Regions from separate parts of the Allobosea beijingensis genome, predicted to be linked through region 3. Evidence: predicted binding sites of a transcription regulator. Region 3 holds the regulator's gene; each other region holds the start of a gene.
The links. Region 3 encodes LexA, which represses DNA repair genes until DNA is damaged. Its sites were predicted from a motif close to TGTTCNNNNTGTGTTCNG; they were not measured.
Positions count from the first base shown of each region.

Region 1: a site for LexA is predicted at 3,270-3,287, ahead of Q9235_RS09565 (DNA recombination protein RmuC). Genes of this name have one in related genera too.
Region 2: a site for LexA is predicted at 2,200-2,217, ahead of Q9235_RS04120 (ImuA family protein). Genes of this name have one in related genera too.
Region 4: a site for LexA is predicted at 1,976-1,993, ahead of Q9235_RS00435 (ATP-dependent helicase). Genes of this name have one in related genera too.

Region 1 is NZ_CP132359.1:1,981,089-1,988,675, forward strand. It holds gene Q9235_RS09560 (methyl-accepting chemotaxis protein) at 1-1,671, opposite strand, end outside; gene Q9235_RS09565 (DNA recombination protein RmuC) at 2,053-3,237, opposite strand; gene def (peptide deformylase) at 3,352-3,888, shown strand; gene fmt (methionyl-tRNA formyltransferase) at 4,036-4,965, shown strand; gene truA (tRNA pseudouridine(38-40) synthase TruA) at 5,128-5,880, shown strand; gene Q9235_RS09585 (hypothetical protein) at 5,893-6,477, opposite strand; gene dapE (succinyl-diaminopimelate desuccinylase) at 6,546-7,587, opposite strand, start outside.
Region 2 is NZ_CP132359.1:834,050-841,636, forward strand. It holds gene Q9235_RS04115 (Y-family DNA polymerase) at 1-1,428, opposite strand, end outside; gene Q9235_RS04120 (ImuA family protein) at 1,334-2,185, opposite strand; gene Q9235_RS04125 (helix-turn-helix transcriptional regulator) at 2,294-3,319, opposite strand; gene Q9235_RS04130 (TonB-dependent receptor) at 3,566-5,833, shown strand; gene Q9235_RS04135 (hypothetical protein) at 5,838-6,215, shown strand; gene Q9235_RS04140 (MFS transporter) at 6,212-7,483, shown strand; gene Q9235_RS04145 (phospholipase D-like domain-containing protein) at 7,523-7,587, shown strand, end outside.
Region 3 is NZ_CP132359.1:1,624,709-1,632,295, reverse strand. It holds gene Q9235_RS07915 (helicase HerA domain-containing protein) at 1-303, shown strand, start outside; gene Q9235_RS07910 (anthranilate synthase component II) at 400-1,017, shown strand; gene trpD (anthranilate phosphoribosyltransferase) at 1,033-2,046, shown strand; gene trpC (indole-3-glycerol phosphate synthase TrpC) at 2,054-2,860, shown strand; gene moaC (cyclic pyranopterin monophosphate synthase MoaC) at 2,857-3,339, shown strand; gene Q9235_RS07890 (molybdopterin molybdotransferase MoeA) at 3,339-4,550, shown strand; gene lexA (transcriptional repressor LexA) at 4,631-5,338, shown strand; gene Q9235_RS07880 (ComEC/Rec2 family competence protein) at 5,332-7,587, opposite strand, start outside.
Region 4 is NZ_CP132359.1:81,144-88,730, reverse strand. It holds gene Q9235_RS00435 (ATP-dependent helicase) at 1-1,961, opposite strand, end outside; gene Q9235_RS00430 (hypothetical protein) at 2,077-2,382, shown strand; gene msrB (peptide-methionine (R)-S-oxide reductase MsrB) at 2,470-2,901, opposite strand; gene Q9235_RS00420 (BtaA family protein) at 3,130-4,353, shown strand; gene Q9235_RS00415 (class I SAM-dependent methyltransferase) at 4,350-5,027, shown strand; gene Q9235_RS00410 (potassium channel family protein) at 5,119-5,916, shown strand; gene Q9235_RS00405 (thioesterase family protein) at 6,007-6,579, opposite strand; gene Q9235_RS00400 (FAD-binding oxidoreductase) at 6,782-7,587, shown strand, end outside.

The sequences.
Region 1 (7,587 bases), 360 kb from region 3:
GAAGGTCGCGACGAGCGTGTTGAGCTGCTCGATCCGGCCCGAGAGCGAGCCGGCCGAGGCCGCGCTCTGCTCGGACAAGGCCGCGTTCTGCTGCGTCATCTCGTCGAGATGCGCGACCGCCTGGCTCATCTCGTCGATGCCGTTGGCCTGTTCGCCGGAGGCTGCCGAGATGTCGGCGATCGTCGCCGCGACCTTCTGCGAGGCCGCGAGGATCTGCGTCAGGGATTCGCCGGCCTTGCGGACGAGCTGGACGCCGTCGGCGACCTCGGCATTCGACGAGGAGATCAGGGTCGAGATGTCCTTGGCCGCCTCGCTCGAGCGCTGCGCCAGCGTGCGAACCTCGGAGGCGACGACGGCAAAGCCCTTGCCGGCATCGCCGGCGCGCGCCGCCTCGACCGCGGCGTTGAGCGCCAGCAGGTTGGTCTGGAAGGCGATGTCGTCGATCACGCGGATGATGTCGGAGATCTTCTGCGATGCCGTCTCGATCCGGGCCATGGCGTCGACTGCCTGGCCGGCGATCGTGCCGCCCGAGCGGGCTGCGCTGGCGGCCTCGTCCGCAGCGGTCGCCGCGGCGCGGGAGGCCTGGGCCGAGGCCTTCACCGAAGCGGCGAGCTCCTCGGTCGTGGCGGCCGTCTCCTCCAGCGAGGAGGCCTGCTCCTCGGTGCGCTTCGACAGGTCGTCGGCGCCCATGCTGATCTCGCGGGCGGCGAGGCCGACATCGGCCGAGGTCGTCTGGATCGTGGCGACCGTGTCCGAGAGGCGGTCGACCGTCTCGTTGAAGTCGTCGCGCAACTTGGCATAGGCGGCGGGCATGTCAGCCTCGATGCGGTGGCGCAAATCCCCCTCCGAAAGGGCGGCAAGCCCCTTGGCCAGCGCGTCGACGACCCGTTCCAGCTCCTGAGCCTGCTCCATCTGCTCGCGCGTCGCAATCTGCCGCTGCGCCTCTGTCTGGCGGCGGGTTTCGCCCATCAGTTCAGCCTGCGCGGCAGCATCCTGTTCCAATCGGATCTTCTCTACGGATGCGTGGTGCAACACCTCGACGGCGTTGGCCATGGCACCGAACTCGCTGTCGCCGCCGAAAGCGGGAACGGGCGTGTCCAGATCGCCTTGAGCGAGCCGCTTCAGAGCCGCGCTCAAGACGGCGAGCGGCTTCATCATGCGGCGCACCAGCCAGAACAGCAGTCCCGCGGCGACGGCCGCAATCGCCAGGCCGGCAACGATGTTGTCGCGGATCATCTCGCCGATGACGGCGAGGAATTCTTCCTGCTTGATGCCGACATAGAGAATGCCGATGACGCTCCCATCCGACTTCTGGATGATCGGCTCGTAGATCGTGAAATAGGGCACGCCGAGAATATCGGCTGCGCCGGAATAGGTCCGCTTCTCCTTGAGGACAGCATCATAGGCCGGGCCCGGCGCCAGCTTGGTGCCGACAGCCCGCGTGCCGTCCGGCTTCATGACATTGGTCGTCACCCGCGTGTCGCCCATGAAGACGGTGGCGGTGCCGCCGGAAAGCTCCTTCACCTTGTCGACCGCGGCGAAGTTCCCGTTGACGGTTTCGTTGCCAAAAATGAGTTTGCCGCCATCGAACCTGGGCTCGCCCTTGGTCAGAAGGATATCCCGCAGAAGGTTGATGTTGACCGTGAGGCTCGACTGGGCTCGCTCCCTCATGGCCTTCTCGGCCGCGCGAAGCGACACCCCGACCGAGGCGGCAACGGCAATACCGACAATCAATACGGCCAATATCGCCAGACGTGTCGCGATCGGAAGTCGCAGAAAAGACAGTTTCAGCATGAAGGGCGATCTCTCGGGAAGAACGACGCAGTGCGGCGGCTACGGAGTGGCGCGCCGCCGGCAACACATAGGTTTTAGGCTGCAGGCGTGTTCGAGATGCCTAATCAGGGCCGGCATTCGATCGTATTGGGTGGTGGATAGCGCCTGAAGTTCTTCCAGATAATGCTTAAAACTGTTCTAATGCCGTAGCGGGCGGGCTGCCCGGGCATGAATGGCACTTTCGCAGCGGCAGATCCGCGGGCGCGGAAGCGCTGGTACCTACTCGGCCGCTCGCTTCAGCTCCAGACCCTTGGCAAAGGGCAGCTTCGGCTCGCTCTTCTCGTCGTCGAAATCGAGCGCGCCGATCTTCTCGGCGCGGCTGGTCACCTTGCCGGCCGAGGTCTTGATCTGGCCGACATCGTCCTGCGCCTGCCGGAAATGAGTGTCGAGCTTGTCGACGCGCTCGCCGAGGCGCCTGACATCGTCGAGCAGCTTGCCGACCTCGCTCTGGATCACCTGCGCTTCCTCGCGCATCCGGGCGTCGCGCACCAGCGACTGCATGAGCTGGATCGCCAGCGCCAGCAGCGAGGGCGAGACGATCATGATCCGGGCACGATGAGCCCGCTGCACGACATCGTCGAAATGCTCGTGCAGGTCGGCATAGATCGATTCCGAGGGCACGAAGAGCAGCGCCACGTCCTGCGTCTCGCCGGGCAGGAAATAGCGCTCGGCGATGTCCTTCACATGCACGCCGACATCGCTGCGCACGCGCTGGCCGGCAGCTTTCCTGGCGTCGTCGCCGCGCGCCTCGCGCAGCAGCGTGAAGCTCTCCAGCGGGAACTTCGCGTCGATGACGAGGCCGCGCCCGTCGCCGGGAAGGGTGACCAGGCAATCCGGCCGCTTGCCGTTCGAGAGCTGCGGCTGGAAGGCGAAGAAGGCGGCGGGCAGGCCGTCGCGGATGATCGCTTCCATGCGGCCCTGGCCATAGGCGCCGCGCGCCTGCTTGTTGGCGAGCACATCCCGGAGGGTCACCACCTCGGAGGTCAGATCGGTCAGGTTCTTCTGGGCATGGTCGATGACCGCCAGCCGTTCCTGCAGCTTGCCGAGGCTTTCGGTCGTCTGCTGGACATTGCGTTCGAGCCCCTGGCCGACCTTGTGGCTCAAGCCGTCCATCCGGTCGGCGACGAGCCGCGCGAGATCGCCCTGCCGGGTCGACAGGATCTCGGCCATGGACTGCATCCGGCCGGCGAGTTCGGCCTGCTGGCGGTTCATTTCCGCGACCTTGTCGTCCATCTCGCGGGCGCGCTCGGCGGCCATCGCGGCCTCGATCGCGCGGCTCTTGCCGCCGCGCCAGCCGGCGATCACCGCCATCAAGAGCAGGGCGAAGCTCAGGGCCCCGAAGCCGAGTGCGGCTTCGGCCCAGGTCACCGGGCGCTCCAGCAGGGTGAAGGCGATCTCGTTCATGCGCAGGAGCCTAGCCGATTCGATGGGGAATTGCGAACGAAAGCGGAACAGTTTGACCGCTCCTCCACAAATGCTTATGTCCCGGGCTCAACAGCTCTTTTCCCTTGGAATCCCATGTCCGTTCGCCCGCTCGTCATCCTGCCCGACGCCCAGCTTCGCCTCGTCTCGAAGCCGGTCGAGGCCGTCACGCCCGAGATCAAGGCGCTGGTCGCGGACATGTTCGAGACGATGTACGACGCGCCCGGTATCGGGCTCGCGGCGATCCAGATTGGCGTGCCCTTGCGCGTGGTGACGATCGACCTGTCGAAGCCCGAGGCGAAGGAGGGCGAGGAGCCCGAGCCGAAGAAGCCGCAGGTCTTCATCAATCCGGAGGTCACCTGGTCCTCGGACGAGTTCAGCGCCTACGAGGAGGGCTGCCTCTCGATTCCCGAATATTACGAGGAGGTCGAGCGCCCTGCCGAGGTAAAGGTCCGCTACCTGGATCTCGACGGCAAGACGCAGGAAATCGCGGCGGATGGCCTGCTCGCGACCTGCCTGCAGCACGAGATCGACCATCTCGACGGCGTGCTCTTCATCGACCATCTCTCGCGCCTGAAGCGCGAGCGCGTCACCAAGAAATTCGCCAAGGCGGCCAAGCGTTCGGCGGCCTGAGGTTTTCCAATCCGCGCGCCGTCATCCCGGACGGAGCGAAGCGCAGATCCGGGATGACGGCGCGTCGGCAGGAGAGGTTCGGGCATGGATCCCGGGCCTCCCTGCGGTCGCCCGGGATGACATTCGTTTTTAGGTAAGGTCGAGCGTATGAGTTTGCGCGTCATCTTCATGGGCACGCCGGATTTCGCCGTGCCGGTGCTGACCGAGATCGTCGGCCAGGGGCATGAGGTCGTTTCCTGCTATACCCGCGCCCCGGCGCAGGCCGGCCGCGGCCTCGAAACGAAGCCCTCGCCGGTGCATCGCGCAGCCGAGCGCTTCGGCATTCCGGTCTTCACCCCCGCTACGCTCAAGACGCCGGAGCAGGCCGAGATCATCGCCTCGCACCAGGCCGATGTCGCCGTCGTCGTCGCCTATGGCATGATCCTGCCCCAGGCGATCCTCGATCTGCCCGAGCTCGGCTGCCTGAACCTCCATGCCTCGTTGCTGCCGCGCTGGCGTGGCGCCGCCCCGATCCAGCGCGCGATCATGGCCGGCGATGCCGAGAGCGGCGTCTGCGTGATGAAGATGGAAGCCGGTCTCGATACCGGCCCCGTCGCCATGGTCGAGAACCTGACGATCGGCCCGGACATGACGGCCGGCGAACTGCACGACCAGTTGAGCATCCTTGGCGCCGACCTGATGGTGCGCGCGCTGGCGGCGCTCGGGCGCGGCGGCCTGCAGTTCACGCCGCAGCCCGAAGAGGGCGTGACCTATGCCAGCAAGATCGCCAATGCCGAGGCGAAGCTGAGCTGGGCCCTGCCGGCGCAGCAGGTCCATGACCTCGTGCGCGGCCTCTCGCCTTTCCCGGGTGCCTTCGCCGAGATCGATCTCGGCAAGGGACCGGAGCGCCTGAAGATCCTGCGCACGGCTCGTGCCGGCGGCGCGGCCGAGCCCGGCACGTTGCTCGACGACGAGGGTACCGTCGCCTGCGCCGTCGGGGCGGTGAAGCTGCTTCAGGTCCAGCGCGCCGGCAAGGCGCCGATGAGCGGGGCCGAGTTCCTGCGCGGCGCCCGGCTCGGAGCCGGTGCCAAGCTCTGAATCGATGATCTCATCCTTCACGCCGTCATCCCGGGCGCAGCGCAGCGAAGACCCGGGATCCATGCCGGAACCCTCATCGACGATGCTCCGGCATGGATCCCGGATCGGCGCGGCTTCGCCGCTTGTCCGGGATGACGGCGCAGGGGTGGGGAAGGTCGCCTGATGCCGCGCTACAAGCTCGTCATCGAATATGACGGCACGCCGTTCTCGGGCTGGCAGCGCCAGCTCAACGGCCCGTCCGTGCAGCAGAGCGTCGAGGAGGCGGTCGAGGCCTTCTGCGGCCACCCCGTTCGTTTGCATTGTGCCGGCCGCACTGATGCCGGCGTCCATGCCACCCATCAGGTCGCCCATGTCGATATCGACAAGGAGTGGCGCACCGATGTCGTGCGCGACGCGACCAATGCCCGGCTGAAGCGGATTCCGGTCGCCGTGCTCAGCGCCGAGCTGGTGCCCGACACTTTCGACGCCCGCATCTCGGCGCGGCGCCGCTATTACGTCTATCGTATCCTCGACCGCCGGGCTCAGCCGGCCCTGGAGCGCGAGCGCGTCTGGCATGTGCCGGTCAAGCTCGACCACGAGGCGATGGACCGTGCCGCCAAGGCGCTGCTCGGCCAGCACGACTTCACCACCTTCCGCGCCGCCGAGTGCCAGGCCAACAGCCCGATCCGCACGCTCGACCGCTGCGATGTCCGCCGCGAGGGCTCGGAGATCGTCGTCTATGTCCATGCCCGGTCGTTCCTGCATCATCAGGTGCGCTCGATCGTCGGTTGCCTGAAGATGGTGGGCATGGGCAGGTGGCCGGAGAACAAGGTCGGCAAGGTCCTGGCCGCGCGCGACCGCTCGCAATGCGCGGCTCTGGCGCCGTCCTGCGGGCTCTATCTCGCCGGCGTCGACTACGTCGAACAGACGGGCTGAAGCCCAGCTTCGTCAGAACAGGCCGAACAGCCGGGTGACGCCGTAGTCGAGCATCACGCTGGCGACGACCAGCGTCATGGCGATGGCGCGGCTCTCCGCCCCGAACACGGCCCGCGCCACGCAATAGCGCAGCCGCAGCACGATCACGCCGAAGAACAGCGACTGCACGATCGCCAGCGCCGGCGGCGCCCAGCCGATCGCGAAGATCGCCGCGGGGATAGCCATCAGGCTGGCCGAGACGATGCCGGCCCAGTTCCAGGCGATGACGAAGCTGGTGAAGCGCGGGCTCTGCGCGAGCTCCGGACGCAAGGCGATCAGCAGGGCTGGCACTGCCAGGATCGTCAGGGCGAGCGCGGCGATCACGGACAGAGCGAGAGCCGGGGCGGTGAAGAGCCCGCTGCTGTTCGGCAGCCCGGCGGTGAGCCGTGCTGCGGCGAGAATGGCGATGGTCGCCGGCAGCATCAGCGCGAAGGCGAGGAAGGAACGCCAGAACCCGTCCCGGGTCAGGTCGAGTTCCGGCAGGGCCTCGGCCCCGCGGGTCATCAGGTGCCAGGAGCCGCGCAGCGAACGCGCGACGTCATCGGCTGCCAGCCTCATCACGGTCTCCATGATCTGCGGTGTTAGACTTTCGTCTAACGGAGATAATGGACCCTTGTTCCGGGGCGTCAAGCCGGATGCTGCGCCGCAAAATAGCTGGCGAGTAAACGATGCGTGATCCGTTCGAGCGACAGAAGGTCGGCGACGGCGACGCATTCGTCGATCTGATGCATCGTCTTGCCGACGACGCCGTACTCGACGACGGGGCAATAGTTCTTGATGAAGCGCGCATCCGACGTGCCGCCCGTGGTCGAGAGCGCCGGGCGCTTGCCGGTCTCGGCCTCGACGGCGTCGGCGACGAGCGCGACGAAGGGGCCGGGCTCGGTCAGGAACGCGACGGCATTGGTCGGCTGCACCTCGAGCGTGTAGCGCACCTGGTTGCCGGCGGCGTCCCGCAGGCGCCGCTCCAGCTCGGCAGCGAGCGTCTCCGGCGTCCAGGTATCGTTGAAGCGGATGTTGAAGGCCGCCTTCGCCTGCGCCGGGATGACGTTGGTCGCGGGGTTGCCGACATCGAGCGTGGTCACTTCGAGATTGCTCGGGTCGAAATGCTGCGTGCCGCCGTCGAGCGGCGTCGCGTCGAGAGCCGCCAGCAGGCGGACCATGCCGCGGATCGGGTTGTCGGCGAGATGGGGATAGCCGACATGGCCCTGCGTGCCCTGTACGGTCAGCTTGCCGGTGAGCGAGCCCCGCCGGCCGATCTTGATCATGTCGCTCATCGCAGCCGGATTGGTCGGCTCGCCGAGGATGCAATGGTCGAAGCGCTCGCCGCGCTCATGCGCCCAGGCCAGCAGCTTGACCGTGCCGTTGAGCGAGGGGCCTTCCTCGTCGCCGGTGACCAGGAAGACGATCGAGCCGGGCGCATCGGGATTGTCGCGTCGGTAGCGGATCGCGGCTGAGACCATGGCGGCGAGGCCGCCCTTCATGTCGCAGGCGCCGCGTCCATAGAGCGTGCCGTTCTCGATCGCGCCGCCGAAGGGCTCGCGCGTCCAGGCGGCGGCGTCGCCGACGGGAACGACATCGGTATGGCCGGCGATCACGAAGACGGGAGCTGTGCTGCCGATGCGCGCATAGAGATTCTCGACATCCGGCGTATCAGGCTCGCTGAAGGCG
Region 2 (7,587 bases), 790 kb from region 3:
CATCGGCTCATCCGAGCCGTCGCGCCACCATTCGGGTGCGATGCGCTCGGGGCCTTCGGCGCGAGCGACGTCATGGGTGAGGCGACGCCAGCGAAAGCGGATCGGGGGGCCGTCCGGCACCTCCGCAATGGCTTCGACCGGCTGCGGCGGCTCGAAGAGCTGGAGCGGACGGGCCGGCGGTTCCTGCGGCTCGGGCGCAGGCCAGGATGCTTCGGGCAATGGCGCAGCGGCGGAGAGCGCCTTGGCGGAGCGGACGGGATGATGCGTGTCCTGCGCCGCGAAGCGCAGCACCCGGTCGCGGCCGAAGCGGGTGACCAGCCGGTCGACAAGATCGGCCACCGCCTCCTCCTCCACCGCGCGGCCATCGAGGCTGTGCTGGGGCGTGTCGAGCGGTTCGCAAAGCGGCACAGCGAGCTTGATCGCATCGAAGCCGAAGCCCGGATCGAGCGGATCGGCCAGGGTCTCGATGCGCTCGCGATAGAGCCGAAGCAGCGCTTTCGCATCGCGCGACGGCCGGCCGGTCTCGATGGCGAGGCGGCGCACCGCGCCATCGCTGCGGAAGAAGCCGAGTTCGAAGATCCGCCCGCCCTCGCCACGGGCTTCCAGCACCCGCGCCGCCTCCCCGATCAGCCTGACGACGACGGCCTCGAGGCTTGCGGTATCGGCGAAAGGCTCGGCGAATTGGCGCTCGACCACGCAATCGGGCGGCGGACGCAATGGCGTGATGCGGCGGTCCTCATGGCCGAGAATGCGCCGGAGCTTGACCGCCAGCGCCTCGCCGAAGCGGGCGGAGAGGGCCTCGGAGGGGCGCTCCGCGAGATGCGCCAGCGTTTTCAGGCCGGCGCGCGAGAGCGCGATCACGGTCTCGGCGTCGGTATCGAGCGCGGCAGTCGGCAGGGGGCGGAGCCACGCCTCCTCCTGGCCGGGCGGGACGATGCCGCCGCGGCCATGCCGCGCACAGGCGCGGGCGGCATCGGGCGTGCCGGCAATGGCCGCTTTCAGCTTGAGACCACCCCGCTGCATGGAGCGACCGGCCAGATTGCCGAGCCCGGCCTCGCCGCCGAAGAGATGGGCGCAGCCGGTGATGTCGAGCATCAGGCCGTCAGGCTCGTCGAGGGCGACCAGCGGCGTGAAGCGGTCGCAGAAACCGGCGAGGGCTTCGAGGAATTCGCGATCGGCCAGGGCTTGCGTCTCCAGCGCGACGAGATCGGGGATGCGGGCGCGGGCATCGGCCAGTGTCATCCCCCGCGTCAGGCCGAGAGCGACGGCGCGGCTGTCGCAATCGACGATGCGCAAGGCATTGCCCTGCATCTCGGTCAGCACATGCGGCTTCTCAGCCGGCGCGCCGAAGGTCGGAATCGCGCCCGTCCGCCGTAACCTGTCGGTCGCCAGGAAGGGGAACCAGAGGGCGAGATAGCGGCGCGGCATGGTCTGTCCGGGCAGATCGATCGAAAAGGCTGCGTTCCGCAAAGCAATGTCGGTCACGGTCCCACTCCACACGCCACTCACGCTCGGCCGCGCCGCCGCGCTGGCGCAGCAATCTCAAGGCGAAAGCCGGGGCGCCCGGCGCATTCGCCTCCAGCGCCCGCGAGGCGAGCGCCCTCACCTGCCAGCGGGTGCGCGCCGCGCTCGGCGCCTCGGCGGCGGCCACGCGCAACAGCAGCACCGGCACGCCCGAGGCTTCAGCCGCCAAAGCGAGGCGTCGGCTCGCCGTCAGGTCGAAAGGGCGCGGCTCGCCCCAGGGCTCGATCAGCACGGCGCCCAGCGCGGCACAGCGCGCCGCCTCGGCTCCGGCCCGCAAGACGCCCTCGCCGTCGCGTGCCCGCACCAGCAGCAGGCGCGCCGGATCGAGGCCGAGTTCGTTCAGCCCCGGCGCATGCAACCGCCCGGCTTCGGCATCCACGAAATCCTGCCGCGCCCAGAGGATGGTGCGTTCGGCGGGTTTCTCCTCCGCCTGCCCCGCCCGCAATGCGAGGCCGAGCGCGAAGCCGGTCGCGGCGGCGAGGTCGGCGACCTCGGCCGCGTAGATTTCGTGCAACGCCGCCCGCGCAAGCCCGCCATTCAGGGCCTCATCCACGGCAGGCACGCCCAGGCTGACCCGGCCAGCCGCAGCCGGGCCGCTCCGCAGAGCGGCTTCAGCGAGGCTGCGGCGCAGATCGGACAGGGTCGGGGCGGTTTCGGGCATGGGGGCAAGGCAATTGTTCTTTATTTGTTCTTTTATAGAACGCTCCCCGCCGGAAGGCGAGTCGAGTCTTCCAGCCGTCCCCATGCCCCTGCCAGAGCGTGACGCGGATCAGGTCTCGCCGCTGATCGCCTGTGCCTTGATCTGCGAAGGCGGGCGGCCGAAGCGCTTCCGGAAGCAGCGGTTGAAATAGGAGAGATCACCGAAGCCGACCTCATAGGCGACGGCGCTGATGGTCAGGTTCCCCGCTTCCGCCGTGACCAGCCGATGCCAGGCGCGATCAAGCCGGCGCTCCAGGACATAGTCGGAGAAGGTCCGCCCCTCGGCCTCGAACAGCTTCTGGACGACGCGGATGCTGACGCCGTGCAGGGACGCGATCATCTCGACGCCGAGTTCGCGCCGCTCCAGCCGCGCCTCGATATCGGCCTTGATCGCGGCGAGGCGACCGGCCCGCCGATCTGCCATCGCAGCCGGCGCCGCGGGCTCGCGATCCGAGAGGGCCGCGCCGATGAGATCGTGGACATGGGCCTTGGCGAGGGCCTGAAGCTCCGCGGAGTTCAACGGCAGCAGGCCGCGCAGCAGGAGCGCGCCGTAATGCGCCAGCGCCTGCAAGCCCGGATTCGAGCGCGGGATGACCTGCATCAGCCCAGCATCGTCCACAAGCGATGGCAGCAAGGCCAAGTCCAGTTCGATCACATCGATGCGGCCGGGCTGGGCCAAGACGAACTCGGTCGGCTGGTCGAGAGCGAACACCGCCGCCTCGCGGGCACGCAGCGCGATGCGGCGGTCACCTTGACGGATCACCACCCGTCCCTCGGCCGGACGAACGAGGCAATAGCGCGCGCCCTCCTCGCCCTGCCCCCGCTGCCAGGTCCAATGCGAAGCCGGCGCGAAGCAGGAGCGCAGGCCGATATCGGGACGCGTGGTCAGCACGCAGCGGGCGTCGAAAGGCAAGGGCAGATCGGGCGCTGCGGCTTCGCGGGCCACGTTACGGCCGAGGATGCGCCGCGACAGCGTGCTCGCCTCGTCGCGGCCGACATCGGCGGAGACCAGCCAGAACGGCACGAAATTTCGCGCTTCCGGCGCGGCCTCCAGGCCAAGGCGTGTCGCGACAGCCACATCTCCCGTTTTCGACACCGGATTCGTCTCAGTCCTATAGCGCGTTCGCGGGTGTCCAAGCTTACACCGCAGAAACATCATTACAGCAACAACTGAAATCGATCACGGATCTCACCAAAGATCGAATCCGCAATGAAATCAAGCTACTTTACTATAATTCTAAAGAACGAATTCTCAAGCTCTCCAAGTAAATCGTCACCCGTTCGGCATCGGCACCGCGCCCAACACATGGGCATGCCGCGGCCGGCGCCGCCGGATAGAACCATGACCAGACCGATCAGCCTCGCCACCAGCCTCGTTGCCCTCCTCGCCTCCTCGATGGCGGTCGCGCAGGTTTCGCCACAGTCCGGCAGCCCTGCTGCATCGGGCCGCACCGCAACCGCGCCGACCACGATCGATCTCGACACCATCACGGTGACCGCCGCCCGCGCCGAACGCAGCTCGGCCGAGACGCCGCAATCCATCCAGGTCATCGACCGGACGGAGATCGAGCAGCAGATGAAATTCAGCCCCAATGCCGCTGCCGCGCTCGGCAAGCTGGTGCCGGGCTATTCGATGTCGACGCAGACGGTCTCCAGCGCCTCGGAGAACTATCGCGGCCGCGACCTCCTGGTGATGATCGACGGCGTGCCGATGAACACGCCGTTGCGCGATGTCTCGCGCATCCTCTCGCTGATCGACCTCAACACGGTGGAACGGATCGAACTCGTCGCCGGCGCATCCAGCTTGTACGGCGCAGGCGCCACCGGCGGCACGGTCAACTTCATCACGAAGAAGGCGGCCGAGGGCAAGCCGCGCGTCACGGTCAACACCGCAATCCGCGGCTTCACCCAGAACATCGGGCGCTCGCTGGCGCCGGAAGCCTCGGTGACGGTCTCCGGCAAGGTGCCTGACGGGATCGACTACCTGTTCTCCGGCCAGATCCGCGGCGCGGGCCGTACCTATGACGGCGCCGGTCGCGAACTGCCTTCCGACGGCCTGCTCGGCCAGGGCGGCGGCGACCGCTACAAAGCCGGGAACCTGCTCGCCAAGCTCGGCTACGATTTCGCCGGGGGCAAGCGCATCGAGTTCAACGCCTCCTGGATCGGTTTCGACCAGGACCCGAAATACCTGACCAATTATGCCGCGCCCTTCGCCCGGCCGGACCGGACGAAGCTCTATACCGGCGAAAGTGTGCTGGAAGACACCAAATCCGTGTCGCTACGCTATAGCGACGCCGATTTCGCGCTCGGCAAGCTCAGCCTGCTCGGCTACTACAACGACATCAAGAAGCGCTTCAATTACTCGACCTTCTCCTACCCCTACAATTCGCAGGTCTACTACTCCTTCAACCCGCTCTCGCCGACGAGCCGGGACAACCAGACCACGCTCTATTCGCAGCGCGGCGGCCTGAACGCCACGATCGACACATCCCTCGACGCGATCCTGCCCGGCGCCAAGCTGACCTGGGGCGGCGACCTGATCCAGGAGAAGACCTGGCAGACCCTGACCAGCGGACAGGATGTCTTCACGCCGCTGAAGCAGACGACGGCGGCCGGCTTCGGCCAGCTCCAGATCCCGATCGGCGAGCGCGTCGTGCTGCGCGGCGGCCTGCGCTACGAGCATTTCTCGCTCTCGGTGAACGACTATACCCGCCCGGCCGCCTATGCTGCGGTGGCCGCCAACAACGCGCAGGGCTACCAGGCGTTCGTGCTGCCGGCGCTGCGCGTGCTCGGCGGCGATTTCGACTATTCGGCGCTGACCGCCAATCTCGGCGCGACGATCAAGCTCTCCGAGACGAGCGAGATCTTCGGCGGCTTCTCGCAAGGCTTCGCTCTGCCGGATGTCGGCGCCTTCACCCGTCGCGCCGGCATCTCGACGCAATATGCCTGCCCGGTGCAGCTCCCGAACTGCCTGCCGGCCAACCGCCAGACGATCAGCTATTCGGCAATCGCGCCGAAAGCGCAGATCGTGAACAATTACGAGCTCGGCATCCGCGGCAGCTATGACCGCTTCAAGGGCTCGCTGACCGGCTTCGTCAGCACCTCCGACGACGGCGTCACCTTCGATTCCGTGACCAACACGATGTCGCAGCAGAAGGAGCGGATCTGGGGCGTCGAGGCGACCGGCGACGTCACCATCACCGACGCCTTCACCATGGGCACGGTCCTGTCCTGGCGCGAGGGCCGCTACGACACCAACGGCGACGGCCGGCTCGACAGCAACCTGCCGAACAACCGCATCGGCTCGCCCTGGCGCGGCATGCTCTATGGCAGCTACCGCTTCGTGAACGGCATGCAGTTCCGCGTCGAGGGCGAGGCGTTCTCGGACCGCGACGTCGCGATCGACCTGCGCGGCACCCGCTACAAGCTGAAGGGCGCGGCGACGATGAACGTCGCGCTGACCGCCCCGGTCTGGGAGGGCGAGGCCTATGTCGCGGTCAACAACCTGTTCGACCGCGCCTACCAGAACCCGACCGCGACCTCGGTGCGCAACCTGCCGAACTATGGCTGGGGCCGCACCGTCACCCTCGGCTTCCGCAAGACCTTCTGACGCCATGGTCAGCCTCGAGATCGATGCGGATGCGGTGGTGACGCTGCGCTTCATGCAGCCCTACGATCCGCAAGATGAGCGCGCCTATCTCGACGCGCTCCATCAGATCGGCCAGCGCGAGGAGCCCTATACGCTGCTGACGATCTTCGGCGGCGGGCGGGCCCTCTCGCAGGCGGGCGAGCGCGAGCAGGCGCTCTGGTTCAAGGCGACGCGGGATCGGGTCTCGCAGGCGTGCCGGGCCTGTGCGATCGTGCGACCCGATGCCAGCGAGAAGACCGCCGAAATCTTCCGCCGGCTCTGGCCGTTCCCGATCGTCGCCGAGCGGGAGGAGGCTGTCGGGCGTGCCTTCCTGCTGAGCCAGTACAGCGGAACAAGGCCATGAGCAGCGCGACGGAGCCCCTAAGCATGCCGGCCGCGCTCGCGCCGGGCCAACGCTACCGGCTCTTCGCCGTGCTGGGCGGCTTGTATCTGGCGCAGGCGATCCCGTCCTATCTCTTCGTCGCGGCATTGCCGCCGATCATGCGCGAGCTCGGGGTCTCGCGCACGGCGATCGGCGCGATGAGCATCCTGCTCCTGCCGCTCGTGCTGAAATTCATCTGGGCGCCCTGGGTCGACCGCATCCGCCCCTTCGCGCGGGCGCATCGCGCCGGCTGGGTTTTCATCACCCAGAGCCTGACGATCCTCGCGATCCTCGCCCTGATCATGGTCGGGCCGACCGAGGTCAACGCGATCATCGCGATCGGCTTCGTCGCCTCGCTGCTGATCTCGACGCAGGACATCGCGACCGACGGCTATGCCGCGAAATACCTGCCGGAAGCGGACCGCGCCATCGGCAACGCGATCCAGGGCGGCTCGGTCGCCTTCGGCGTCGTCATCGGTGGCACGCTCGGCCTCGTTCTCTACCATCATATCGGCTGGACCGGGATGCTGGTGACCATCGCCGCGATCTCGCTGCTGCCCCTGGTCGCAGCCGCGATGATGCGGGAGAACGATCCGGTGCCGGGCGCCGCGCCTGCACCGCGTCCGTCGATCCGCGCCTTCCTGAAGCGCCCGGAAGCGCGCCAGATCCTGTGGATCGCCCTGACCTACCGGGCGAGCGAAGGGCTCGTGAAGGCGATGGAGGGCTCGTACCTGGTCGATGCCGGCATCCCGCTCGACCAGATCGGTTATCTCTCCGGCCTCTCGGCGACGACCGCGGGGCTTGCCGGCTCTGCCATCGCAGCCTGGATGGTGAAGCGGCAGGGCCTGTCCTTCGTGCTCGCCCTGCTCGGCGGAATGCGGACGGTCTGCTTCGCGCTCTTCGCGGCCCATGCACTCGGCGCGGTCGTCGGGGTCTGGCCGCTGTTCGGTGCGGCCGGATTCCAGACGCTGATCCGCTACATGGAGATCGTCGCGCTCTATTCGCTGTTCATGGCGGTGACGACCTCGGACCAGCCCGGGACGGACTTCACCATCCTCGCCTGCGCGCAATTGCTGGTCTATCTCGCGGGCTCGATGCTGGCCGGCAAGCTTGCCGACGCGATGGGCTACGGCGTCCTGTTCTCGCTGGCGACGGCGATCTCCGCCATCGCCGTGATCGCGACGGTCCGGATGCTCTCCCAGGCGAAGATCATGCAGTCGTCAGCCACAGGAACGATCAAAGCCGGCTGAGCATGGCGGATCGCCTCGCCTCGGGTTAGCCTCGGCCACATGTGGGGGATTCTCCAAGACTACTGGGCGCATATCCTCGCCGTCATCACCATCGTGACGTCGAC
Region 3 (7,587 bases):
GCGGCCGTCGAAGCCTCCGGCTCGCTGCCGGAGGATCTGCAGAGCCTCTTCCTCTACATCGCCCGCACCGCGATCGAAGGCCGCCCCTGCCCCAGCGATGCCGAGCTCGCCGAAGTCTATGGCAGCGCCTCGCCGAGCCGAGCGCGGCGCGTGCTCAGCTACATCGAAGAACGCGGGCTGATCGTCTGCCATATCGATTTCCGGGGACAGCGCACGCTCGCGCTCCCGACGCTCGGCGTCGAGACCGCGCCGGGACTGGCCCAGCCGCGCACGGCCGGCATGCCGCGCAGCGCGCGGGGGTGAGCGCCGGTCGCCGCGCGAGGCCGCCATTCGCCAGCGAAACTTGACCACCCCGCCCCCGAACGTGCATGACCTCAAGCCGCATTCACGGGTTCGGCCATGCGCGTTCTGTTGATCGACAACTACGACAGCTTCACCTGGAACCTCGTCCATCTCATCGGTGGGCTGGGCGCCGAGGTCGATGTCTGGCGTAACGATGCGCTCACCGTCGACGAGGCACTCGCCGGCGATCACGACGCGATCGTGCTCTCGCCCGGCCCCTGCACGCCCAACGAGGCCGGAATCTGCCTGAACCTGATCCGCGAAGGCGCGGGCAAGAAGCCGATCTTCGGCGTCTGCCTCGGCCTGCAGGCGATGGGCCAGGCCTTCGGCGGCCAAGTCGTGCGCGCGCCATTGCCGATGCATGGCAAGGTCTCGCCGATCCGCCACCGGGCGCGCGGCCTGTTCCGCGGCATCAACGGCCCGCTGCAGGCGACGCGCTATCACTCGCTCGTGGTCGAGCGCGCCTCCTGCCCCGATGTCTTCGAGATCGAGGCGGAGAGTGATGACGGCCTGATCATGGCGCTCTCGCACCGGGAGCTGCCGGTCCACGGCGTCCAGTTCCATCCGGAGAGCATCGCCTCCGAGCATGGCGCGACGATCCTGCGGAATTTCCTCGACCTCGCGGAGCGATGGCAGAGCGAACGCGAAGCCTCCGCCCTGACCCTTTCAGCCTGATTCCGCAGAGTTCCCATGGACGATTTCAAACCCTTCATCGCCAAGGTCGCGACCGGCGCGACGCTCTCCCGCGAGGAAGCGCGCGACGCCTTCGATACGATCCTCTCCGGCGAGGTCACCAATGCACAGTCGGCCGCCTTCCTGATGGCGCTGCGCGTGCGCGGCGAGACGATCGACGAGATCGCCGGTGCCGTCGGCGCCATGCGCGGCAAGATGCTGCCCGTGAAGGCGCCGCCCGAGGCGATCGACATCGTCGGCACCGGCGGCGATTCGTCGGGCTCCTACAATGTCTCGACGCTGGCTTCGATCATCACCGCCGCCTGCGGCGTGCCGGTCGCCAAGCATGGCAACCGCGCGGCGTCCTCGCGCTCGGGTGCTGCCGACGTTTTGACCGCGCTCGGCGTCAAGGTCGGGCTCGATCCGGCCGCGACCGAGCATTGCATCCGCGAGGCCGGCGTCGGCTTCATGTTCGCGCCGACGCACCACGCCTCGATGCGCCATGTCGCGCCGGTGCGCACCGAGCTCGGCACGCGCACGATCTTCAACCTGCTCGGCCCGCTCTCCAACCCGGCCGGCGCCAAGCGCCAGCTCATCGGCGCCTTCTCCGAGACCTGGCTGGAGCCGATGGTCAAGGTGCTGGCCTCGCTCGGCTCGACCCGTGTCTGGGCCGTGCACGGCTCGGACGGGCTCGACGAGATCACCACGACCGGCCCGACCCGCGTCGTCTCGCTGGAGAACGGCAAGATCGAGAGCTTCTCGATCAGCCCGGCCGATGTCGGCCTCGAACCGGCCAAACCCGAGGTGCTGCGCGGCGGCACGCCCGAGGAGAACGCGGCGGCGCTCAATGCCGTGCTCGCCGGTGACAAGACCGGTTTCCGCGATATCGCCGCCTTCAATGCGGCCGCCGCGCTGCTCGTCGCCGGCAAGGCCGGGGATTTGAAGGACGGCTTCGCCCAGGCGACGGCCGCGCTCGATTCCGGCAAGGCCAAGGCCGTGCTCGCAGCGCTCATCAAAGCCTCGAACGCGTGAGGCCGGCATGACCGATATCCTCGCGAAGATCGAAGCCTATAAGCGCCAGGAAATCGCGGCTGCCAAAGCGGCCGTTCCGCAGGCCGAGATCGAGCGCCGCGCCCGTGCGGCCTCGAAGCCGCGCGGCTTTGCCGATGCATTGGCCGGCAAGCTCGCGCAGGGTACGCCGGCCTTGATCGCCGAGATCAAGAAGGCGAGCCCGTCCAAGGGCTTGATCCGCGCCGATTTCGACCCGCCCTCGCTCGCCCGCGCCTATGCGGCTGGCGGGGCGGCCTGCCTCTCGGTGCTGACCGATTCCCCTTCTTTCCAGGGCCAGCCTGAATTCCTGACCGAAGCGCGCGAGGCTGCCGGCCTGCCGGCTCTGCGCAAGGATTTCCTCTACGAGCCCTATCAGGTCTACGAGGCCCGCGCCTGGGGCGCCGATTGCATCCTGATCATCATGGCCGGCGTCGACGACGCCACCGCCAGGGCCTTGAACAAGACCGCGCGCGAACTCGGCATGGACGTTCTCGTCGAGGTCCATGACGATGCCGAGCTCGACCGGGCGCTGAAGCTCGAAAGCAGGATGCTCGGCATCAACAACCGCGACCTGCGCAGCTTCAATGTCGATCTCGCGGCAACCGAACGTCTGGCGCCGCGTGTCCCGGCTGACCGGATCGTGATCAGCGAGAGCGGCATCTTCACCCATGCCGACATCGCCCGGCTCAACCGCAGCGGCGTCAACAGCTTCCTCGTCGGCGAGAGCCTGATGCGGCAGGCCGACGTCACCGCCGCGACGCAGGCGCTGCTCACCGGCAAGGCCGTCGCGGCGTGAGCCGGCTCAGCCATCTCGACGCGCAAGGTCAGGCGCATATGGTCGATGTCGGCGGCAAGGCCGAGACGACCCGCATGGCGATCGCCGAAGGCCAGATCGTCATGGCGCCGGAGACGATCGCGATCGTGCGCGACGGCAACGCCAAGAAGGGCGATGTGCTCGGGACCGCGCGCCTCGCCGGCATCATGGCGGCGAAGCGCACCCATGAACTGATCCCGCTCTGCCACCCGCTGCTCCTGAGCAAGATCGCCGTCGATCTCGATATCGACGAGGCTTTGCCGGGCGTGCGCGTGCGTGCAGAGGTCAAGATGAAGGGCCAGACCGGCGTCGAGATGGAGGCGCTGACCGCCGTCTCCGTCGCCTGTCTCACCGTCTACGACATGGTCAAGGCCGTCGACCGGGCGATGCGGATCGAGAATATCCGCCTGCTGCACAAATCCGGCGGCCAGTCCGGCGACTACGAGGCGAAGCAAGGCTAATGGCACTCACCCCGGTCCCCGTCGCACGCAAGGCACTGCTCGACAGCATTCCGGGGCCGACCGGTGCGGAAACCCTGCCGCTCGCGCAATGCGCCTGGCGGGTGCTGGCGGGCGAGGTCAAGGCGCTGAGGACGCAACCGCCCTTCGCCAATTCGGCCATGGACGGCTACGCCGTGCGCGGCGACGAGATGTCGGAAGGCGTCTCGCTCTCGGTCATCGGCGAATCCGCCGCCGGACGGGCCTATGAGGGCGCCGTCGGGCCAGGTCAGACCGTGCGCATCTTCACCGGCGCGCCGGTGCCTGAGGGCGCGGACACCATCCTGATGCAGGAAGACGCCGATGGCGTCGGCAGCCCGGTGATCCGTGTCCGGATACCACCGGCGAAAGGGAAATTCCTGCGCGCCGCCGGGCTCGATTTCCACGAAGGCGACGTGCTGCTGCAGGCCGGGCGCGTGCTCGACAGCGCCGCGCTCGGGCTTGCCGCCGCGATGGCGCATCCGACTCTGCCCGTTCGGCGCAAGCCACGGGTCGCGATTCTCGCTACGGGCGACGAGCTGGTCGCTCCGGGCGAGCCGGTCGGCCGCGCCCAGATCGTCGCCTCGAACTCGTTCTCGCTGGCCGCTCTGGTTGAAAAGGCCGGCGGGACCGTGCTCGATCTCGGCATCGCCCGCGACGACCATGCCGATCTCGCTGCGAAGATCGCAAGGGCGAGCGAGGCCGATGCCGATGCGCTGATCACGCTGGGCGGTGCCTCGGTCGGGGCGCACGATCTCGTACAGGAGGCGTTGACACGCGCCGGCATGGCTCTCGGCTTCTGGAAGATCGCGATGCGGCCGGGCAAGCCGATGATGACCGGGCGGCTTGGCCGGATGGTCGTGGTCGGCCTGCCGGGCAATCCCGTCTCCTCGATCGTCTGCGGCCACCTCTTCGTGCTGCCCTTGATCGAGGCGTTGCTCGGCATCGCCGATGTCGATCGCGACCGCAGCATTCCTGCCATTCTCGGCCGCGACATGCCCGGCAATGACGAGCGCGAGGACTACCTGCGCTCGGAGCTTGCGCTGACGTCTGAGGGCTGGGTCGCGACGCCTTTCGACCGGCAGGATTCCTCGATGCTCGGCACGCTGGCGCGGGCGCAGGCCCTGACGATCCGACCGGCCCATGCCGCTCCGGCGAAGAAGGGCGATGTCTGCCGGATCCTGCCCTTGCGGTAGCGGCTTGCGGAACACAAGCAGAACGCGTATAGTGTTCGTGCTTTGTTTCGATTCTGCGCTTTGAGGGGCTGGCGGCGACCATGCTGACACGCAAGCAACATGAACTCCTGCGCTTCATCCAGGAACGCTTGCGCGAAAGTGGCGTGCCGCCCTCCTTCGACGAGATGAAGGACGCACTCGACCTGCGCTCGAAATCCGGCATCCACCGCCTGATCATGGCGCTGGAGGAGCGTGGCTTCATCCGCCGCCTGCCGAACCGGGCGCGCGCGCTCGAAGTCATCAAGATGCCGGACGGGCTCGGCGCCCCGCAGCCGCGGCCCCGCTTCAGCCCCGCCGTCGTGCAAGGCGGCCTCGGTGCTCAGCCGAGCGTCGCCAAGCCTCGGCCCGCCGAGGACGATAGCCGGCATTCCATCGCCATTCCCGTCATGGGACGAATTGCGGCCGGCACGCCGATCTCCGCGATCCAGAGCCGCAGCCACACCGTCTCGCTGCCGCCGGACATGCTCGGCTCCGGCGAGCATTACGCGCTGGAAGTGCGCGGCGATTCGATGGTCGAGGCCGGCATTCTCGACGGCGACACCGTCGTCATCCGCCGGCAGGACACCGCCAATACCGGCGACATCGTCGTGGCGCTGATCGACGATGAGGAAGCAACGCTGAAGCGCTTGCGCAAGCGCGGCTCCTCGATCGCGCTCGAAGCCGCGAACCCGGCCTACGAGACCCGCGTACTCGGCCCCGACCGGGTCAAGATCCAGGGCCGCCTCGTCAACCTGATGCGGCGCTACTGAAGGCGCTCGGTATCGACCTCGGCTTCGGTGTCGGAGGCTGATGCAGGCTGCGCCGTTGCGGGTTGACTGGTCGGCGGGCTTGCCGACACAGCCGGACGCGGCTCGCGCCGGCGGGACCACGGACGATCGGCCGTGGTCGGTTCCGAAGTTCGGCTGCTCCATCCCGATGCCGTCCGGTAGAGCGAGGTCGCGCCATCGCGCGTGAGTGCCATACGTTCGACGAGCCTGGCCTTGCAGGCCCCGTTCCAGGGGATGGCGGTAACGACGAGATCGGCGCGCAGGCAGTCCTCGATGATGGCGAGGCGCTCGCGCGTGTAGGAGACGGTGCGCTTCTCGGCCGTCTGCGCGATGCAGGCCAGACGATCGCAGGCGATGCCGGCGCGCAAGCTGGGATCGTCGGGTGAACGGCTGTCGCCATCGGCGGCGAGCCATTGCTGCAGGACGAAGCGGCTGGGTTTGCCCGCTATCGCGAGGCGCCCGTCCGGGCCGCGCACGGCCAACCCGGAGCCGTCACGCTCGATCAGGATCTCCGGCCGCTCCGGCTTGCCGGCAATGGCCACGCCGAAGACCAGCGGCAGAGCCGCGAGCCAGCGCCAGGGCGTGGTCCAGAGCGTCAGCCAAAGCAGCGCCAGCGCGAAGCAGGCCAGCACAGCCGGACCGAAGGCGGCGAGCGTCACGGTGGAATGGTCGATGGTCGCGACCCAGCGTGCCACTTTCAGAACGACGTCGGAAGCGAGCCCCATCAACGCCCAGGCTGGCCAGTCCAGCCCGAACGGATAGGCCAGCACGCCGAACACCGCCGCCGGCATCACGAAAAGCGAGACGAAGGGCAGCGCCATGGCATTGCCGAGCAGGCCGAAGGGGTTGAAGGTCTGGAAATGATAGGCGCCGAAGGGCGCGGTCGCGGCGGTCGCCAGCATGGTGGTGACGAGGATGCCGAGCGCCGCGGTCCAGATCGGCCCGAGCGGCCAGGGCAAAGCCGATGGCGGCTCGCTGCGATCTCTTCTCTCCCAGCGTTCGGCGAAGGCGATCAGCGCCGCGACCGCACCGAATGACATCTGGAAGCTCGGCCCAAGCAGCGCTTCCGGCTCGCGCAGCAGCACGATCATCGCGGCGAGCGCGAGATTGCGCATGCTCAGCGCCGCACGATCGACCAGGATCGCGCCGAGCATCACCAGCGTCATGATCAGCGAGCGTTCGGTCGCGACATCGCTGCCCGAGAAGATGCAATAGGCGGTCGCACCGAGCATTGCGGCCACTGCCGCGAGCTTCTTGACCGGCCAGTGCAGCGCCACCGTCTGCGACAGGGCGAGCAGCGCGCGCACCAGCCAGAAGATCGTGCCGGCCGCCAGCACCATATGCAGGCCCGAGATCGAGACGATGTGGTAGATGCCGGCGGCGCGCAGGTCGTTGTTCGTGGCTTCCGTGATCAGGCCGCGCTTGCCGGTGACGAGCGCGGCGGCGACCGCGCCGCCCTGCCCGCCCCCGACCTCGGCGATGCGCTTCGTCAAGGCATTGCGGGCGCGGTCGATCATGACGTCGATCGCAAGGCGGGTGGGCATCGGATAGGGTGCCGGCGCGAGCGCGACCTTGCCGGAGATGCTGCCGACGGCGCCAATGCCGCGGAAGAAGGCGTCGCGACCGAAATCATAGCCACCCGCCCGCGCCGGTCCCGGCGGCGGCAGCAGGCGCGCGGTCGCGACGATATGGTCGCCCGGCGCCACGGCGCCGGAGCGCAGGCTTACGCGGACGCGCTTCGGTCTCTGCTCGGCCGGCACATTGGCGAGGTCCGTGACCAGGACCACGATCCGCGCGCCATTGTCGCGCGCTTCGACGCTCTCGACGAAGCCGGAGAGCTTTCCGATGCGCGAGCGCTCCAGCATCGGCGCGGCGATATCGGCGGTGCGCCAGACCCCCGCACCGAAGCCGGCGAAGGCAGCGGCCGTCGCGAGGCAAGCCATCGACGCGAGCGGACGCAGGCGCAGGAGGAAGGCGGCTGTGCTGCTGAGGATCAAGCCGAGCAGCGGCGCCCACAGGGCCGGCTCACGATCGGCCGCAAAATAGAGCAGGATGCCGGCGCCCATCGCGATCGGCAGCCAGAGGAAGGGGCGACGGCGCTCGACCTCCAGCGCGAAACCTCGCTGGAGATGCAGCCAAAGCTGGCGAAGCGTTGGACGGAGGCTTGCGGTCAGCGGGACAACGGCACCAAGGCGAGCCGGCAAGGCATCGGCGCGTGCGCCGCGCCGGCC
Region 4 (7,587 bases), 1.5 Mb from region 3:
AATTCGTCGATGAAGCGGGAGGGCAGGCTGGTCTGCCAGAGGCCGTGTATGCGGCGGTTCGAGGCGAAATAGAGCTTCAGCTTCTTGCGGGCGCGGGTGAGGCCGACATGGGCGAGGCGGCGCTCCTCTTCCAGCCCGGCGCGGCCGCTCTCGTCGAGCGCGCGCTGGTTCGGGAACAGGCCTTCCTCCCAGCCGGGCAGGAAGACTGTGTCGAATTCCAGACCCTTGGCGGCGTGCAGCGTCATGATCGAGACGCGCGCCTCGGCCTCGCCGTCGCCGACATCCATCACCAGCGAGACGTGTTCGAGGAAGGCCGGCAGGTCTGGGAATTCATCGAGCGAGCGGACGAGTTCCTTGAGGTTTTCGAGCCGCCCGGCAGCATCGGCCGAGCGGTCCTTCTTCCACATCTCGGTGTAGCCGGACTCTTCCAGCACCAATTCGGCGAGCTCGCCCTGGGGCATGTGCTCGGCGCGCGCCGACCAGCGGCCGAAGGCCTCGACCAGCTCGCGCAAGGCCGTGCGGGCCTTGGGCTTCAACTCGTCGCTCTCGACCGCGGCGCGGGCCGACTGCATCAGCGAGAAGCCGGTGGCGCGGGCATGGTTGTGCAGGAGCTGGACAGTCGCGTCGCCCAGCCCGCGCTTGGGGACGTTGACGATGCGCTCGAAGGCGAGATCGTCGGTCGGCGAGACGACGCAGCGCAGATAGGCGAGCGCATCGCGGATTTCGGCGCGCTCGTAGAAGCGCGGGCCGCCGATGACGCGATAGGGCACCCCGGCCTGGACGAAGCGCTCCTCGATCTCGCGCATCTGGGCGGAGATGCGGACGAGGACCGCGACCTCGGCGAGGTTGTGCTTCTTCGCCTGCATCGCCTCGATCTCGTCGGAGATCAGGCGGGCTTCCTCCTGGCTGTCCCAGGCGCCGGTGATGGTGACCTTCTCACCGAGCGCATCCTCGGTGCGGAGCGTCTTGCCGAGGCGGCCTTCGTTGCGGGCGATCAGCTTCGAGGCGGTGGCGAGGATATGGCCGGTCGAGCGGTAGTTGCGCTCCAGCCGGATCACGGTCGCGCCCGGAAAATCGTGTTCGAAGCGCAGGATGTTGTCGACCTCGGCGCCGCGCCAGCCATAGATCGACTGGTCGTCGTCGCCGACGCAGCAGATGTTGCGGCGGCCCTGCGCCAAGAGGCGCAGCCAGAGATACTGGGCCGTGTTGGTGTCCTGATACTCGTCGACGAGGATGTAGCGGAAGCGGTCGTGATAGGTCTGGAGCACGTCCGGATAGTCGCGGAACAGCGTCAGGCAGTGCAGCAGCAGATCGCCGAAATCGACGGCATTCAACGCCGTCAGGCGCTCCTGATAGGCGGCGTAGAGCTTGCCGCCCCTGCCATGGGCGAAGACGGCCGCTTCGCCTGCGGGCACATCCTTGGGCGCGAGGCCGCGGTTCTTCCAGCTATCGATGAAGCCGGCCAGCATCCGGCCGGGCCAGCGCTTCTCGTCGATGTTCTCGGCCTGTATCACCTGCTTCATCAGGCGGATCTGGTCGTCGGTATCGAGGATGGTGAAGTCGCTGCGCAGGTCGAGCAGCTCTGCATGGCGGCGCAGGAGCTTTGCCGAGATCGAGTGGAAGGTGCCGAGCCAGGGCATGCCTTCGGCGACCGGGCCGACGAGATGGGCGACGCGCTCCTTCATCTCGCGCGCCGCCTTGTTGGTGAAGGTCACGGCGAGGATCTGGGAAGGGTAGGCGCGGCTGGTCGAGATCAGGTGGCCGATGCGGGTGGTGAGCACGCGGGTCTTGCCGGTGCCGGCGCCGGCTAGCACCAGAACGGGGCCGCCCGTCGCCTCGACCGCCTGGCGCTGCTCCGGGTTCAGGCCCGCGAGATAGCCGGCCGCCGGCTGCGCGGCAGCGCGCGCGGCGAGGCCGCCGGGACGGGGCGGAGGAGCGGAAAAGGGGTCTGCGTCGGACAAGGGTGTGCGCTGCTCGTGCGTGATTCGTTCTCTAGCGAATATAGGGTGTCGCTGTCAGGATTGCGCCCTGCCGGAGCGATCATTTTATATCCCGTTCCACAGGGAGGTGGCAGCAATGACCGGGCAGGGCGGAGTGGGAGGCTGGGAGGTCAGCAACCAGGTGCCGGTGCTGGCCGATTACGATGCCTTCGCTGCCGATCCGGTGCTGCCGGGGATCGTCGCGGCCTTCGGCGCCGATTGGGCGCGCGAGCGGCTGCACGAGGCGGGGCGGACGGTCGGCTCTCCCGAAGATGATGCGCAACGAAGGACAGGCGCGGCGATTGACCGAGCGGCTGGATGGCGGCTGGTCCGGGCAATTCGGCGATCTGCCACTGGGCGTCGATGCGGCAGCGCTGGCGCGACGGCGATGCCCGCTCACTGAAACGTCATGCCCGGGCTTGACCCGGGCATCTCCTCATCACTTTTCCGTCTGGAGATGCTCGGGTCAAGCCCGAGCATGACGGCGCTATCAGGCTGCTTCCGGCTCGAAATTCATCGCCTCGCCGTTGATGCAATAGCGCAGGCCGGTTGGCGGCGGGCCGTCGGGGAAGACATGGCCGAGATGGCCGCCGCAATTGGCGCAATGGACTTCGACGCGGAGCATGCCGTAGCTGCGATCCTCGGTGGTGCCGACGGCGTCCTCGAGCGGCTGGTCGAAGCTCGGCCAGCCGGTGCCGCTCTCGAATTTCTCGCCTGACCTGAACAGCTTCTGTCCGCAGCCGGCGCAGGAGAAGGTGCCGGCGCGCTTCTCGTAGTTGAGCGCGCAGGAGCCGGCCCGCTCGGTGCCATGGCCACGCAGGATGCGGTACTGCTCGGGTGTCAGGCGCGCGCGCCATTCGGCGTCCGTGAGCTGGAAGGGAAAGTTCTCCTCCTGCTTCTTCTCGGCTCCGAACATGCTCATCAGACCCATTGCGATCTCCTTCCTGGCGGGAGCGCCTCGTCGGCTTTCGTGACGTCAATATGGGGTTTTGCGAGCCGGATTTCAGCCCCAACCGACGCTCCCGCTTTCACGAAGCCGTGCCGGCCGTCACCGGACCGTCACGCGACTCCTCTAGCAGCCCGGCCACCCGCAAAGGGAGGAAAACCGGTGACGCAACAGGCGACGCAAACGGCGCGCGCGGCCCGCCGCATGACGAGCTCCGGTCTTGGTCAGGCCGTCAGGCGCAGCAAGACACTGTCCAAGGCCGGCATGCTGGAATGGCTGTTCGCCCGCGCCTTCTCGGGATTGGTCTATCCGCAGATCTGGGAGGACCCGGTCGTCGACATGGCGGCGCTTGAGCTCAAGGCCGATGACCATGTCGTCGCGATCGCGTCCGGCTCCTGCAACATCCTGTCCTATCTGACGGCGGCGCCGATCCGGGTCAGCGCGGTCGATCTCAACGCCACCCATATCGCGCTCGGCAAGCTCAAGCTCGCGGCGCTGGCGCGGATGGACAGCCAGGAGGATTTCCTGCGCTTCTTCGGCCGGGCCAATGAAAGCGACAATGTCGCGCTCTATGATCGCGAGATCGCTGATCATCTCGATGCCGTCTCGCGGGGATACTGGGAGGGGCGAGGGCTGAACGGGCGGCGCCGGATCAGCCTCTTCGCCAAAGGCTTTCATCGCTATGGCCTGCTCGGGCGCTTCATCGGGACCGGGCATGTGCTGGCGCGGCTGCTCGGCGGCAATCCCAGGGCAATGCTGGCGGCGCGCGACCTGGCCGAGCAGCGCGTGCTTTACGGCAAGCATCTCGCGCCGGTTTTCGAACGCAAGCTGGTGCGCTGGCTTGTGCGCCAGCCGGCCTCGCTCTATGGGCTCGGCATTCCGCCGGCGCAGTACAAGGCGCTGGCCGCCGATGGCGAGGACGGCATCCTGGGCGCGCTGAAGCTTCGGCTGGAGCGTCTGGCCTGCGACTTCGATCTCAAGGACAATTACTTCGCCCAGCAGGCCTTTGGGCGGCGCTATGGCGACGGACCGGATGCGGCTTTCCCGCCCTATCTCCAGCCGCAGCATTTCGCGGCGGTCAAAGAGCGCGCGCCGGCCGTCACCTATCGCCAGAGCGCGGTCACGGCCTTCCTGGAGGACCAGCCGGCCGAGAGCTGCGATGCCTATGTCCTGCTCGATGCGCAGGACTGGATGAACGATGCCGATCTCACGGCTTTGTGGTCGCAGATCACGCGCACGGCCCGGCCGGGAGCGCGGGTGATCTTCCGCACGGCGGCCGACGAGCGTCTGCTGCCGGGCCGGGTGCCAGCCGCCATCCTCGACCAGTGGCATTACGAGGAGGAGAAGAGCCGCGAGCTCTGCCGGCAGGATCGTTCGGCGATCTATGGCGGCTTTCACCTCTATGTGCTGAGGGAGACCGCACGATGAGCGCGGCAGAGGCGCCTGCGGATTCCGCCGCCGGGCTGATGGACCGGATCTACCGCCACCAGCGCCATATCTACGACGCCAGCCGGAAGTTCTACCTGCTCGGCCGCGACCAGCTCATCGATGGCTTGCAGTCGCCGATGGGCGGAAGCGTGCTGGAGATCGGCTGCGGGACCGGGCGCAACCTGATCCGGATCGCCAGGCGCTATCCGGATTGCGCCTGCTACGGGCTCGATGTGTCCAGCGCGATGCTGGAGACGGCGCAAGGCTCGGTCGCAAAGGCGGGTCTGGAGCAGCGGATCAGGCTCGCGCAAGCGGATGCGACCGGCTTCGACCCGCAGGCGCTGTTCGGCCGTGCTGGTTTCGACCGGATCGTGATCTCCTACGCGCTGTCGATGATCCCGCCCTGGCAGGGTGTGGTGGCCGAGGCGCTGCGTCGGCTGAATCCTGGCGGCTCGCTGCATATCGTCGATTTCGGCGATCAGGCGGGTTTGCCGGCGCCGTTCAAGGCGGTGCTGCTGCGCTGGCTCGCGCTGTTCCATGTCACGCCGCGCGAAGATCTACCCGCTGTCGCGCGTGCCATGGCCGAAGCCGCAGGTGCCGACTGCCGGGTCAGCGGGCCCTATCGCGGCTATGCGGTCCATGCCGTGGCGACGCAGCGCCGGGACGCAGCATAGCGGCAGGTCAAGCTCTTATCCTCGCATCGGCCTCATCCGAGAACCGCGCCACACTTTTCGGGCCGATGCGATAGCGCCTATGCTGCCAGCAATGGATGCTGCCGACGCCCCGCCCGACCAGAGTCGCTTCGAAGCCCTGCGCGACCGGCTGCGCCAGCTCTATCATGGCCGCTCGCCTGCGGCCCTGCGCTTCCAGGCGGTGACGACGGTCGTCGATTTCCTGATCATCGCCTTCTTCATCCTGACGCCGCTGCTGCGCGAGAAATCAGCCTTCCTCTGGATCGACTATTCCGTCGCTGTGATCATGATCGCCGAGATCGGCGCGCGGCTGCTCGCCTCGACCAACATGCTCAGGTTGCTGCGCCAGCCGACCATGCTGCTCGATCTCTTCATCCTGCTCACGCTGCTCATGCCGCAATGGCTGGAGAATTTCGGCTTCCTGCGCATCCTCAGGCTGTGGTCGCTCTCGCATAAGGGCATCGTCTGGGCGCAGTTCCGTGAAACCCGCTTCCGCGAATGGGAAACCGTGGTCCGGGCGCTGAGCAACATCGCAACCTTCCTCTTCGTGGTGACCGGCTTCGTCTACACCTTCTTCTTCCGGCACGAGGGCGGGCTGGAGAGCTATGTCCAGGCGCTCTATTTTACGGTCGCGACGGTGACCACGACCGGCTTCGGCGACGTGACGCTGCCCGGCGTTGCCGGCAAGCTGACCTCTATCGTGGTGATGATCGTCGGGATCACGCTGTTCGTGCGGCTGGCGCAGGCGCTGTTCCGCCCGAACAAGGTGCTGTTCCCCTGTCCCGAATGCGCTTTGCAGCGGCACGAGCCGGATGCGGTCTATTGCAAGGCCTGCGGACACAAGCTGAAGATTCCCGACGGCGATCCCTGAGGAACTCAGATACGCAACCTTCATACTGAGGAGCGCCGCAGGCGCGTCTCCTCGGGATGAGGGCTGACGTTTCCGAAGTGTCGAACCGGTTCAGTGCCGGGTTTCGGTTGCCGTCTCGGTCTCGCGCTCCTCGGTGGTCTCGTCGACCCGGATGGCGGATTTCTTGGGCATGCCGATGATGCGGCCGATCGTGGCTGGCAACGGCATCATGCTGTGGGCCGCCTTCATCAAGGCGATGTTGGCGAGGATATCGGCCGGGAAGGGCGTGACCTTGCGATGGACCATGTCGACATGCAGCGACAGGTTCTCGCTGGTCGCCGCCAGCCAGCCCTCGTTGGCGTGCCGCATCTCCAGGTAATAATGCAGGCGCTTGTCGTCGAAGGCGATGAGCTGCGCGGTGACGCGGACGAGATCGCCCTCGGTCAACTCGCGCTTGTAGAGGATGTGGCACTCCGCCGTGAAAGTGGAGGCATGGCGGGTCTCGACATAGTCGCGGGTAAGGCCGACCAGCGAGAAGACCTCGTCGACCGCGCGGTCGAACAGCACATGGTAATAGGCCATGTTGAGATGACCGTTATAGTCGATCCACTGCGGCTCGACCCGCATCGCCGACGAGACGAAGGGTGCGAAGAACAGCGCCGGGGCGCGCGTATCGTGTTTCATGTTCGCCTCCCTGACAGGCGCCTCGTTCAAGGGCAGGCGGCATTATTGCCGCTGCCCATTCGACCGTCGCATGATCTAGTATGCATCGCTCGCAAGCGGCGTCAGCATCTTGGGCCGGCCAGTATGGCAGGACCATGTCGAAGCGTAACCAATTGCGAAACCGATCTGTTCCAAGTCTAAGCGCCAGAACCGGATGTTGACAATGAGCCTGCCCAGCACCGCCCCTCATGCCAGCCCTGCCTCCGCCGCAGTGCTGCCGCCCTCGCCGGAGGCGATTGCCGCGGTGACGCAGGCGCTGGCCGCAAGCTTCGGCAACCGGCTGGTCACCAGCCTGGCGGTGCGCCAGCAGCACGGCCATACGCTGACCTGGATCCCGAACCAGCCGCCGGATGCAGTGGTGTTCCCGCAGAACACGGGCGAAGTCTCGGAGATCGTGAAGCTCTGCGCCGGCCATGGCGTGCCGGTTATCGCTTTCGGCACAGGCACTTCGCTGGAGGGCCATGTTAACGCGACCTTCGGCGGCGTCTGCATCGACATGTCCCAGATGAAGCGGATCATCGCGGTCCATGCCGAGGATCTCGATGTCGTCGTCGAGGCCGGCGTCACCCGCAAGGAGCTCAACGAGCATCTGCGCGACCAGGGTCTGATGTTCCCGATCGATCCCGGCGCCGACGCCTCGCTCGGCGGCATGGCCGCGACGCGCGCTTCGGGCACCAACGCCGTCCGCTATGGGACGATGAAAGACAATGTCCTGGCGCTGACCGCGGTGATGGCCGACGGTTCGATCGTCAAGACCTCGACGCGCGCCCGCAAGACCTCGGCCGGATACGACCTCACCCGCTTGCTCGTCGGCTCGGAAGGCACGCTCGGCATCATCACCGAGGTGACGCTGAAGCTGCACGGCATCCCGGAGGCGATCGCCGCCGGAGTCTGCCCGTTCCCCTCGGTGAAGGCCGCCTGCGATGCGACCATCATCACGATCCAGTCCGGCCTGCCGGTCGCACGCAT